Regions from separate parts of the Streptomyces sp. NBC_01166 genome, predicted to be linked through region 1. Evidence: riboswitches for the same ligand, from Rfam matches in the RefSeq annotation. Region 1 holds a riboswitch; the other holds the start of a gene.
The links. A riboswitch is a leader RNA that binds a small molecule or an ion and turns the genes downstream of it on or off. The one in region 1 is predicted to bind cobalamin.
Positions count from the first base shown of each region.

Region 2: linked by a shared signal. The riboswitch ahead of OG379_RS34685 (energy-coupling factor ABC transporter permease) and the one ahead of OG379_RS25840 (ribonucleoside-diphosphate reductase subunit alpha) in region 1 are both predicted to bind cobalamin.

Region 1 covers NZ_CP108613.1:5,576,778-5,581,693, forward strand. Annotated here, with positions in the region: gene OG379_RS25835 (ribonucleotide-diphosphate reductase subunit beta) at 1-881, opposite strand, end outside; gene OG379_RS25840 (ribonucleoside-diphosphate reductase subunit alpha) at 881-3,274, opposite strand; cobalamin riboswitch at 3,411-3,547, opposite strand; gene OG379_RS25845 (GNAT family N-acetyltransferase) at 3,588-4,088, opposite strand; gene mctP (monocarboxylate uptake permease MctP) at 4,236-4,916, opposite strand, start outside.
Region 2 covers NZ_CP108613.1:7,652,422-7,657,337, forward strand. Annotated here, with positions in the region: gene OG379_RS34670 (energy-coupling factor ABC transporter ATP-binding protein) at 409-1,275, opposite strand; gene cbiQ (cobalt ECF transporter T component CbiQ) at 1,272-2,021, opposite strand; gene OG379_RS34680 (energy-coupling factor ABC transporter substrate-binding protein) at 2,027-2,383, opposite strand; gene OG379_RS34685 (energy-coupling factor ABC transporter permease) at 2,380-3,090, opposite strand; cobalamin riboswitch at 3,120-3,325, opposite strand; gene OG379_RS34690 (class I SAM-dependent methyltransferase) at 3,548-4,351, opposite strand; gene OG379_RS34695 (ABC transporter permease) at 4,475-4,916, opposite strand, start outside.

The DNA.
Region 1 (4,916 bases):
GCGGGGAAGCCGAGCCGGGTGAGCCGCTGGTCGGCGACGCACTCCAGGTACTGGCGCATCGACTCGGTGTTCATCCCCGGCAGGCCCTCGCCGCACAGGTCGCGGCCGAACTGCAGCTCCGCCTCGACGGCCTCCCGCAGCATGTCGGTGACCTGCTGCCGGAGCTCGTCGTCGAAGAGGTCCGGCTCCTCCTTGCGGACGGTGTCGACGACCTCGAAGGCGAAGTTCATGTGCATCGTCTCGTCACGGAACACCCAGTTGGTGCCCGTGGCGAGACCGTGCAGCAGACCGCGCGAACGGAACCAGTAGACGTACGCGAACGCGCCGTAGAAGAACAGCCCCTCGATGCACGCGGCGAAGCAGATCAGGTTGAGCAGGAAGCGCCTGCGGTCCGCCTTCGTCTCCAGCCGCTCGATCTTCTCGACCGAGTCCATCCACCGGAAGCAGAACTGCGCCTTCTCGCGGATCGAGGGGATCTCCTCGACCGCGTCGAAGGCCGCCGCACGGTCCTCCGGGTCGGGCAGATAGGTGTCGAGCAGCGTCAGATAGAACTGGACGTGCACGGCCTCCTCGAACAGCTGACGCGACAGGTAGAGCCGCGCCTCGGGCGAGTTGATGTGCTTGTAGAGCGTCAGCACCAGGTTGTTGGAGACGATCGAGTCACCCGTCGCGAAGAACGCGACCAGCCGGCCGATCATGTGCTGCTCGCCGGCTGAGAGCTTGGCGAGGTCGGCGATGTCGGAGTGCAGGTCGACCTCCTCCACCGTCCAGGTGTTCTTGATCGCGTCCCGGTAGCGCTCGTAGAAGTCCGGGTAGCGCATGGGACGCAGGGTCAGTTCGAAGCCCGGGTCGAGCAGGTTCTTGTTCTCGGACGTGGTCATTACTGGCAGGCCTCGCAGGACTCGGGGTTTTCGAGGGAGCAGGCGATCGCGTCCGCGTCGGGAGCCGTCGCCTGCTGTACGGGAACGGTGGCGGTGGCGGCCTTGCCGGACGCCGCGCGGGCGATCCGGGTCGCCGGGCGCGACCGCAGGTAGTACGTCGTCTTCAGCCCCTGCTTCCAGGCGTACGCGTACATCGAGGAGAGCTTGCCGATCGTCGGCGTCTCCAGGAAGAGGTTGAGCGACTGGCTCTGGTCGAGGAACGGCGTACGGGCGGCCGCCATGTCGATCAGGCCGCGCTGCGGGATCTCCCACGCCGTGCGGTACAGCGCCCGCACGTCCTCGGGGATCCAGGCGAAGCCCTGCACGGAGCCGCTCGCCTCGCGCAGCGCCTCACGGGTCCGCGCGTCCCAGACGCCGAGCCTCTTCAGCTCGTCCACCAGGTAGGCGTTGACCTGGAGGAACTCTCCGCTGAGCGTCTCGCGCTTGAAGAGGTTGGAGACCTGCGGCTCGATGCACTCGTACACCCCGGCGATCGAGGCGATCGTCGCCGTCGGCGCGATGGCGAGCAGCAGCGAGTTGCGCATGCCGGTCTTCGCGACCCGGGCGCGCAGTGCGTCCCAGCGCTCAGGCCAGTTCAGCTCGGTGTCGTAGTGGTCCGGGTGCAGTACGCCGCGCGCCGCGCGGGTCTCGGACCAAGCGGGCAGCGGGCCCGACCGCTCGGCGAGGTCGCAGGAGGACTCGTACGCGGCGAGCATGATCCGCTCGGAGATCTTCGTGGACAGCGCGCGGGCCTCGGGGGAGTCGAACGGGAGGCGCAGCTGGAAGAAGACGTCCTGGAGGCCCATCGCGCCCAGGCCCACCGGGCGCCAGCGGGCGTTGGAGCGGCCGGCCTGCTCGGTCGGGTAGAAGTTGATGTCCACCACGCGGTCGAGGAAGGTCACCGCCGTGCGGACGGTGGCGTCCAGCCGCTCCCAGTCGATGGTGCCGTCGGCGACGAACGCGCCCAGGTTGACCGAACCCAGATTGCAGACGGCCGTCTCGCCGTCGTCGGTGACTTCGAGGATCTCCGTGCACAGGTTCGAGGAGTGCACGACGCGGCCCGGCTCGGCGGTCTGGTTCGCCGTGCGGTTGGAGGCGTCCTTGAACGTCATCCAGCCCTGCCCGGTCTGGGCGAGGGTCCGCATCATCCTGCCGTACAGCTCCCGGGCCGGCAGGGTCTTGCGGGCCAGCCCCTTTGCCTCGGCGGCGCGGTAGGCGGCGTCGAACTCGTCGCCCCACAGGTCCACGAGCTCGGGGGCGTCGGCCGGGGAGAACAGCGACCACTCCGTGTCCGCGTCGACGCGGCGCATGAACTCGTCCGGGATCCAGTGCGCCAGGTTGAGGTTGTGCGTACGCCGCTGGTCCTCGCCGGTGTTGTCGCGCAGCTCCAGGAACTCCTCGATGTCCGCGTGCCACGTCTCCAGGTAGACGGCTGCGGCACCCTTGCGGCGGCCGCCCTGGTTCACCGCGGCGACCGAGGCGTCGAGCGTCTTCAGGAACGGCACGATGCCGTTGGAGTGCCCGTTCGTGCCGCGGATGAGCGAACCCCGGGCGCGGATACGGGAGTAGGAGAGCCCGATGCCGCCCGCGTGCTTGGAGAGGCGCGCCACCTGGTGGTAGCGGTCGTAGATCGAGTCCAGCTCGTCCAGCGGCGAGTCCAGCAGGTAGCAGGACGACATCTGCGGGTGGCGGGTACCCGAGTTGAAGAGGGTGGGGGAGGAGGGCAGGTAGTCGAGCCGGTTCATCAGGCCGTACAGCGCGGCCACTTCCTCCAGAGCCCGCTCGGAGGTGTCCTCGGCGAGCCCGGCGGCGACGCGCAGCATGAAGTGCTGCGGGGTCTCGACGACGTCGCGGGTGAGCGGGTGGCGCAGCAGGTACCGGCTGTGCAGAGTCCGCAGCCCGAAGTAGCCGAAGCGGTCGTCGGCGCCGTCGGCGAGCGCCTGGTCGACGAGCGCGTCGAGGGCGGCGGCGTGCAGCGTGACGAACTCGGCCGTACGGTCCGCGATCAGGCCCTCGCGATGTCCGACGGCGACCGACGCGGAGAAGGAGACAGCGCCCTGGCCGGCGGCCTCGTCCGCGATGGCCCGGGTGAGGAGCCGGGCGGCGAGCCGGGAGTAGGCGGGGTCCTCGGAGATCAGGCCGGCGGCGGCCTCGGTGGCCAGCGAGCGCAGCTCGGCCTCGTCCGACCGGGCGTTGCGGCCGCGCAGTGCGGCGGCGGCCACCCGTCCGGGGTCGGTGTCGGGCAGATCGGCGGTGAGGCCGGTCAGGGTCCGCAGCAGTGCGGTCCCGGGCGCGTCGGTCGTGCGGCCTTCGGATTCCGTGACTGAAACCGGGTCGGCTGGCGCGATGGTCACTGGGGCTATCCCTCGCTCGGCTCGGGGCCTGCGGGAGCGGGGCAGCCGGGCACGGCGGCGCCCGGGGAAGGGCAGCACGGCGCGCGGCGTCCACCGGCCCTCCGCGGGGCCCGGACGTATCGGCACCCGGTTCGGTCGAGCCGGGCGCACTGTCGACAGGTCTTCGGACTTCGGGATGCGGATAAGCACACCGATCACACCGTTGCGGGACAGTTCCGGATTCTCACCGGATTCCCCTGCGGCGACAGCGAGGTCGAGCATACATGTGGGGGCTCCCGATTGGAGAAGCCCCCACATCTTGTGTCGTGAAGGGTCAGAGCTCCAGGCGGAATGTCAGGAGCGCGAGGCCCGGCAGCGGGTACCAGTCCCGCTCCGGAGTCCGTACGAAGCCGAGGCGGCGGTAGATCCGATGGGCGCCCAGCATGGCGGACTGCGTCGACAGGACGATCCCGGAGAGCCCTCCGGCGGCCCGTGCCCGCTCGATACAGGCCCGTACGAGCGCCTCGCCCGCGCCCCGCCCACGGGCCTCCGGAGAGACGGCCAGCATCCGGAACTCGGCCTCGTCCTCCCCGGCGATGTCCGCCCACGGGGTGCCCGGCGCGACGTAGGTGACACCGCCCAGCAACCGGCCGTCGGCGTCCAGCGCGACCAGCACCTCGGCCTCGGCGGCCCGCCGCCCGACCGCGCGGAGCTGCTCCAGGTACGGGTCGTCGGCGCCGAAGTCCAGGAGTCCGTCGCCCAGATACGCCTGCGCGGTGATCTCGCCCAGCTCCTCGAACTGGGTGTGCCGGGCCGGCCTGATCGATACGTCCATGGGCGGCAGTCTGCCCCAGGCGCCGGGTGCGGCGCGCCCCGGTTTCGGAGGCCGACGGCCCCGGGAGCCCGGCCCTGACACGACTCCGTCCCGGCAGGGAGACCCTGCCGGGACGGACGTTCGTGCCTCGGAGCGACCGCTGTGGGATCAGTGGCCGCCGGGTGCACCCACCGTGGCCGGCGGGAGCTCGACCTTGACGCCGGGGTCGCCCGCGTCCGCCGTGTAGTCCGACGGGGAGGTCTCGTCCACACCGGCCGGCGCCTTCACCGCGTTGAGGACGACGGTCAGCACGAGCACGACGACGACGTTCAGCACGAACGCGGTGAGACCGATGTAGCCGATCTCGCCGAGCCCCGGGATCTCCTTCGAGGATCCGCCGAAGTGCTTCTGGGTCGGGCTGGCGACGCCGTACGCGGCCGCCGTGCCGTAGATCATGCCGACCGCCCAGCCGGCGATCAGGGCCCAGCGGTGGAACCACCGGGTGAAGAGGCCGCCCACCAGGGCCGGCATCGTCTGGAGGATCCAGATGCCGCCCAGCAGCTGGAAGTTGATCGCGACCGTCTTGTCCATGGTGAGGACGAAGGCGAGCGCGCCGACCTTGACCAGCAGCGAGACCAGCTTGGACACCTTGGTCTCCTGGGCCGGGGTCGCGTCCGGCTTCAGGAAGTCCTTGTAGATGTTGCGGGTGAAGAGGTTCGCCGCGGCGATGGACATGATCGCGGCGGGCACCAGGGCGCCGATGCCGATCGCGGCGAAGGCCACACCCGCGAACCAGTCCGGGAACATGTTCTCGAAGAGCTGCGGAATGGCGAGCTGGCCGTTGTCGAC
Region 2 (4,916 bases), 2.1 Mb from region 1:
GGTTACGGCCTTGAGCCCACGGGCATCGAGGCGGCGACGCGGGCCGGTCCCCGGTCGGAGTCTCTTCCAACGGCAGGGGCGGGAACCGGATTACGGAACTCGTCCTTGGGCTCGCGTTCTGTTCATTCCCCTTGTCGAGGACGTGCGAAATCGCGCCTGCCCCGGTCGGCACAAAGCCGCGGACCGGCGGGCCCGTAACCCTCCGGCCCCGGGCAGGGTTCTCGAGCAGGGAGATGGCGATGGGCGCACAGGACACGGCGGAGCGACTGCGAGCGACCACCGGTGAACTGTCAGGGCTGTTCTACGAGCGGGACGACGTCGTACGGACGCTGACGGTGGCGGCGGCCGTCAGACTCCTGGACGAGGAGTTCAACTCGGACCGGCACCTCTTCCGCGTCATCCGACCTTCTACCGGCGGGCGGTGGCCTGCCCCCTGCCGTCGGCGGGCGAGGCGAAGCCCGCGAGCTCCTCGGGGGCGCGGGGACCGGGCGCGGACGCGTCCAGCAGGCCGTGCGCGCGCAGCAGTCGGGCGGTCGCGATGCCCCACGGCAGCCGCAGCCCGGCCTCCTCCAGGAGATCCGTACGGGCGAGCATCGCGGGCGCCGGCCCGGCGCGGACACCCGAGGGGGTGAGGAGCGCGGCGTCGTCGGCCCAGCGCAGGGCCAGGTCGACGTCGTGCGTGGCCATCATGACGGTGGTGCCGCTCTCCCGGAGGGTGCCCAGCGTGGCGAGCAGCCGCTCCTGACCGTCCGGGTCGAGCCCGGCGGTCGGCTCGTCGAGGATCAGCACCCGGGGCCTCATCGCGACCGCCCCCGCGATGGCGGTCCGTTTGCGCTGCCCGTACGAGAGCAGGTGGGTGGGCCGGTCCGCCAGCGCCCTGATGTCGAGGGCGTCCAGCGCCTCGTCCACCCGGGCCCGCACCTCGCTGTCGGGCAGCCCCAGGTTCAGCGGTCCGAAGGACACGTCCTGGGAGACGGACGCGGCGAACAACTGGTCGTCCGGGTCCTGCACCACCAACTGGACCGTGGTACGCAGCCGGGTCAGGCCCTTCCGGTCGTACGTGACCGGGCGGCCCTCCACCGTCAACTGCCCCTCGCGGGGTCGCAACCCGCCGCTGAGCAGACGCATCAGCGTGGTCTTCCCACTGCCGTTCCGGCCGAGCAGGGCGAGCGCACGCCCCACCCGTGCTTCGAAGTCGAGGCCGCTGAGCACGGCAGGGCCGTCCTCGTACGCGAAGGCCGCGCCCCGCAGGGCGAGCAGTACGGATTCGCTCATGAAAGGGGCCTTTCCAGGACGAGGGTCAGCACGGTGAGGGCCGCGAGCAGGGTGACGCTCACGGCCACGAACCGGCCGGAGACACGGGCGTCGGGTACCAGGACGCGCAGGGTCCCGTCGTAGCCGCGCCCGGCGAGCCCGGCCTGGAGCCGGGCCGCGCGGTCGAAGGCCCTGATGAACGCGGTGGCCCCCAGCCCCGCCAGCGAGCGCCAGGCGGCGGCCCGAGTGGTGTGCCCGAGCCGGGCCGCCTGGGCCTCCCGGATCCGGCGCACCGCGTCGAGGAGCAGGAAGCTCATGCGGTACGTCACCAGGGCGACGTCCACCACCGGCGCCGGCACCCCCGCCTTGACCAGGCGGGGCAGCAGGTCGGACATCGGGGTGGTGAAGGCGAACAGCAGGACCCCGAGCGACGCAGCCGAGGTGCGCAGCAGCAGCTCCCCGGCACGGACCGGCCCCCCGTCGGCCAGGGTCACGAGTCCCTCCGGCCCGCCGACCTGTACGAGCAGTGTGGCCGCCCCGGTGACGCAGAAACCCAGGGGAACCCGGTAGGCCCGCCAGAGTTGGCGTGCGGGCACACCGGCCGGCCCCAGCAGGACGGCGACGGCGGTGAGGAGGATCAGTGCGGCTCCGGGCCAGGGCGGCAGTGAGATCGCCAGGACCGTGAGTCCCAGCCCCAGTACGGCTTTGTCCACGGGATGGCGGCGGCGCCAGCGACTGCTGTGCGCCGCCGCGTCGATCGGCAGCACGATCCTCAGTTCCCCCGGGCCGCGGGCTCCCCGGCACCGGAGCCGTCCTGCTGCACGCTCGCGCGCAGCTCGCCCTGGCGGCGTCCGCGCCGCAGACCGAAGTAATAGGCGAGGACGCCCGCGCCCAACGCGGCCTGGAGGGCGAACAGGGCCGACTCGATCTCGCCGGACGGTGGTTCGTACAGCGGGGAGAACCAGGGCTCGTATTCGGGATCGATCTCGGTGATCGCCGTCTCGGCCTGGGCGTCGGCGCCCGCGAACGGCTCCTTCTCGTCGTCGCCGAGGCCGAGGGCCAGCGGCAGGACGGCCAGCGCGGCCACGACGAGCAGCAGAAGGGCGTTGATCTTCGTGTTCCTGTTCATCGGGCCACCGCCTCGGTCTCGGCCGTCCTGGTCCGGTCCCGCCTGCCGGCGAGGAACACGCCGAGCCGGGTCAGATCCCCCTTGCTGGACTGCACGAGGAGCCGCATGACCAGAACGGTCAGGAGCCCCTCGCTCACCGCCAGCGGGATCTGGGTGACCGCGAAGATGGAGCCGAACTTGCCGAGCGCGCCCAGGAATCCGGTGCTCGGGTCCGGGAAGGCGAGCGCCAGCTGCACGCTCGTGACGCAGTACGTCGACAGGTCGGCGACGAACGCGCCGAAGAACACTCCCACCATCAGCGGCACGTCGTACCGGCGCAGCAGCCTGTAGACCGCGTACCCCGCCCAGGGCCCGACGATCGCCATCGAGAAGACGTTGGCACCCAGCGTGGTCAGCCCGCCGTGGGCGAGCAGGAGCGCTTGGAACAGCAGGGTGATGGTGCCCAGGACCGCCATGATCGGCGGGCGGAACAGGATGGCCCCCAGCCCCGTGCCGGTGGGATGCGAGCAGCTCCCGGTCACGGACGGGATCTTCAATGCGGAAAGAACGAACGTGAAGGCCCCGGAAGCCCCCAGGAGCAGCGTGCTCTCGGGGTTCTCCCGGACTTCACGCGTGAGTGACCGGACTCCGTGGACGACGAACGGCGCGGACGCGACACCCCAGGCGATCGCGTGCACCGGAGGCAGAAAACCCTCGGCTATGTGCATGGCTCAGCAGACCCTCTCCAGCACCTCGTGGATGGTTGAAGTGCCTTGGCCGGTCTCCTGGCTTACGGGTACCACCGCCCGAACTCCGCCTTCCCGGGTCACAAGGACCCAGTGGCTGCCCGCGAGGGCCGGAGCCGGACTTCCCGATCACAGTGGCGAGGGCCGCACCGGCATCACACCGATTTCCCGTTCACCAAGGCGTGGCGACAGTAGTGCCAGGTGGGGGACGATGACAAGCGGGCCTGAGGTCACCGAGGGCGGCCACCGGCCCTGCCGGGCAGGTGTCTGAGCAGGCACTGGGCCTTCCTGACGCCGTACATGAGGCCCCCTCCCCGACCAATCGGGGTCAACTCTCCCCGGTTCGAAGCCGGAAAGCCCACGCAGGTGCCGGGGGAGACCCCAGGAGTCCGGCCTGCTCGGCGGGTCGGCGTACCCCGAGGGCGCCGGCACGCGCCTTCTACGGACGGCGCCCCCAGGCGGAGACCATGGGGGCCGTCGCCAGGTCGAGTCGTCCGGTGGCGACGTCGGACAGGTGGCGGTCGATGTCCTCGTCGGTCGCGATCCCCGCCGCCACGAGCCGGCCACGGATCTGCCGGACCGTCGCTGCCTCGAGAACGGTGCAGGCCGGCGAGGTGATCGGGAAGTAGGCATCCGCCTGTACGTCGTCCAGGCCGCCTTCGCGCAGCAGCCGGGGCAGTGTCCGGCCGTACGCGAGATCGGCGCCGCGTGCGGCCATGAGCTCCCGGAACCCGGAGCGCAGACGGTTGGCGAGCCGCTGCTCGGGGCCCGACTCGTCCGGGCACAGCAGAGGCTGCAGCCCCGGATCGGCATCCTCCAGGAGCAGCACACCACCCGGTCGCAGCGCCTGGATCATGCGGCGCAGCGCCTCCGCGCGGTCGACGACGTGCACCAGGACCAGCCGGGCGTGCACGAGGTCGAAGCCACCCGGCGGCGGAGGATCGGCCGCGACGTCGTGGCGCATGACCTCGACGACTTCGGAGGCGGCTTCTCGTGCCCAGGACACGTCGATGTCGGTGCAGACCACCCGTCCCGTTGCTCCGACACGCTCGGCAAGACCTGCGGGCACGGAGGGGCCGCCCGCCCCGACCTCCCAGCACCGCATGCCCCGGGTGATGCCGATCCGGTCGATGTGCCGGAACGTCACCGGATCGAACAGCTCGGACAGCGCACCGAATCGGATGCCTGCCTCCGACTGCTGGTTGTCCAGCAGATACCCCTGGTCCGCGCCGTGATCGGCCATGCCCTGCGCCACCGTCTCTCTCCGTTCGTAGACGAAGTCCACCACGCGGCGCCCGCTCCTCGCCAACCGGTCCGCGCGTCGTCCGGACCCGCGCGGTGAGCCCCGGCCCCGTGGCCACACGGGTCACAGGAGCCGCTTGCGGCCCCAGACGATGACGAAGGCGGCGACGGCCGCGGCGACGGCGAGCATGATGCCGGCTCCGAGCCACTGCATCGTCTGCATCTGGGAGACGTCGAGATAGTCCAGGGACCAGCCGATGACGTGCTTCGACTCCAGGCAGGAGGTGTGCGCCCGGTCGTTCTCCATCTGATCGAGACAGGTGGTCCAGTCCAGGCGGTCTCCGGAGCTGGTGAGGAAATACGTGCCCTGTCCCTGCTGCTCCGCCTGGGCAGGCAGCTCCGGCCGTACCGCCCCGGGCCCGACGCCCTTGTCGGTGCTGACCGACATGATGTGTCCCAGGCTCCGCCAGAGTTCGTCCCAGACGAACCCGATCGCCACGACGATGCCGAGCGTGACCACCATCGACACCAGCGTGCGGCGCAGGAGCAGGCCGACCGCCACGCCC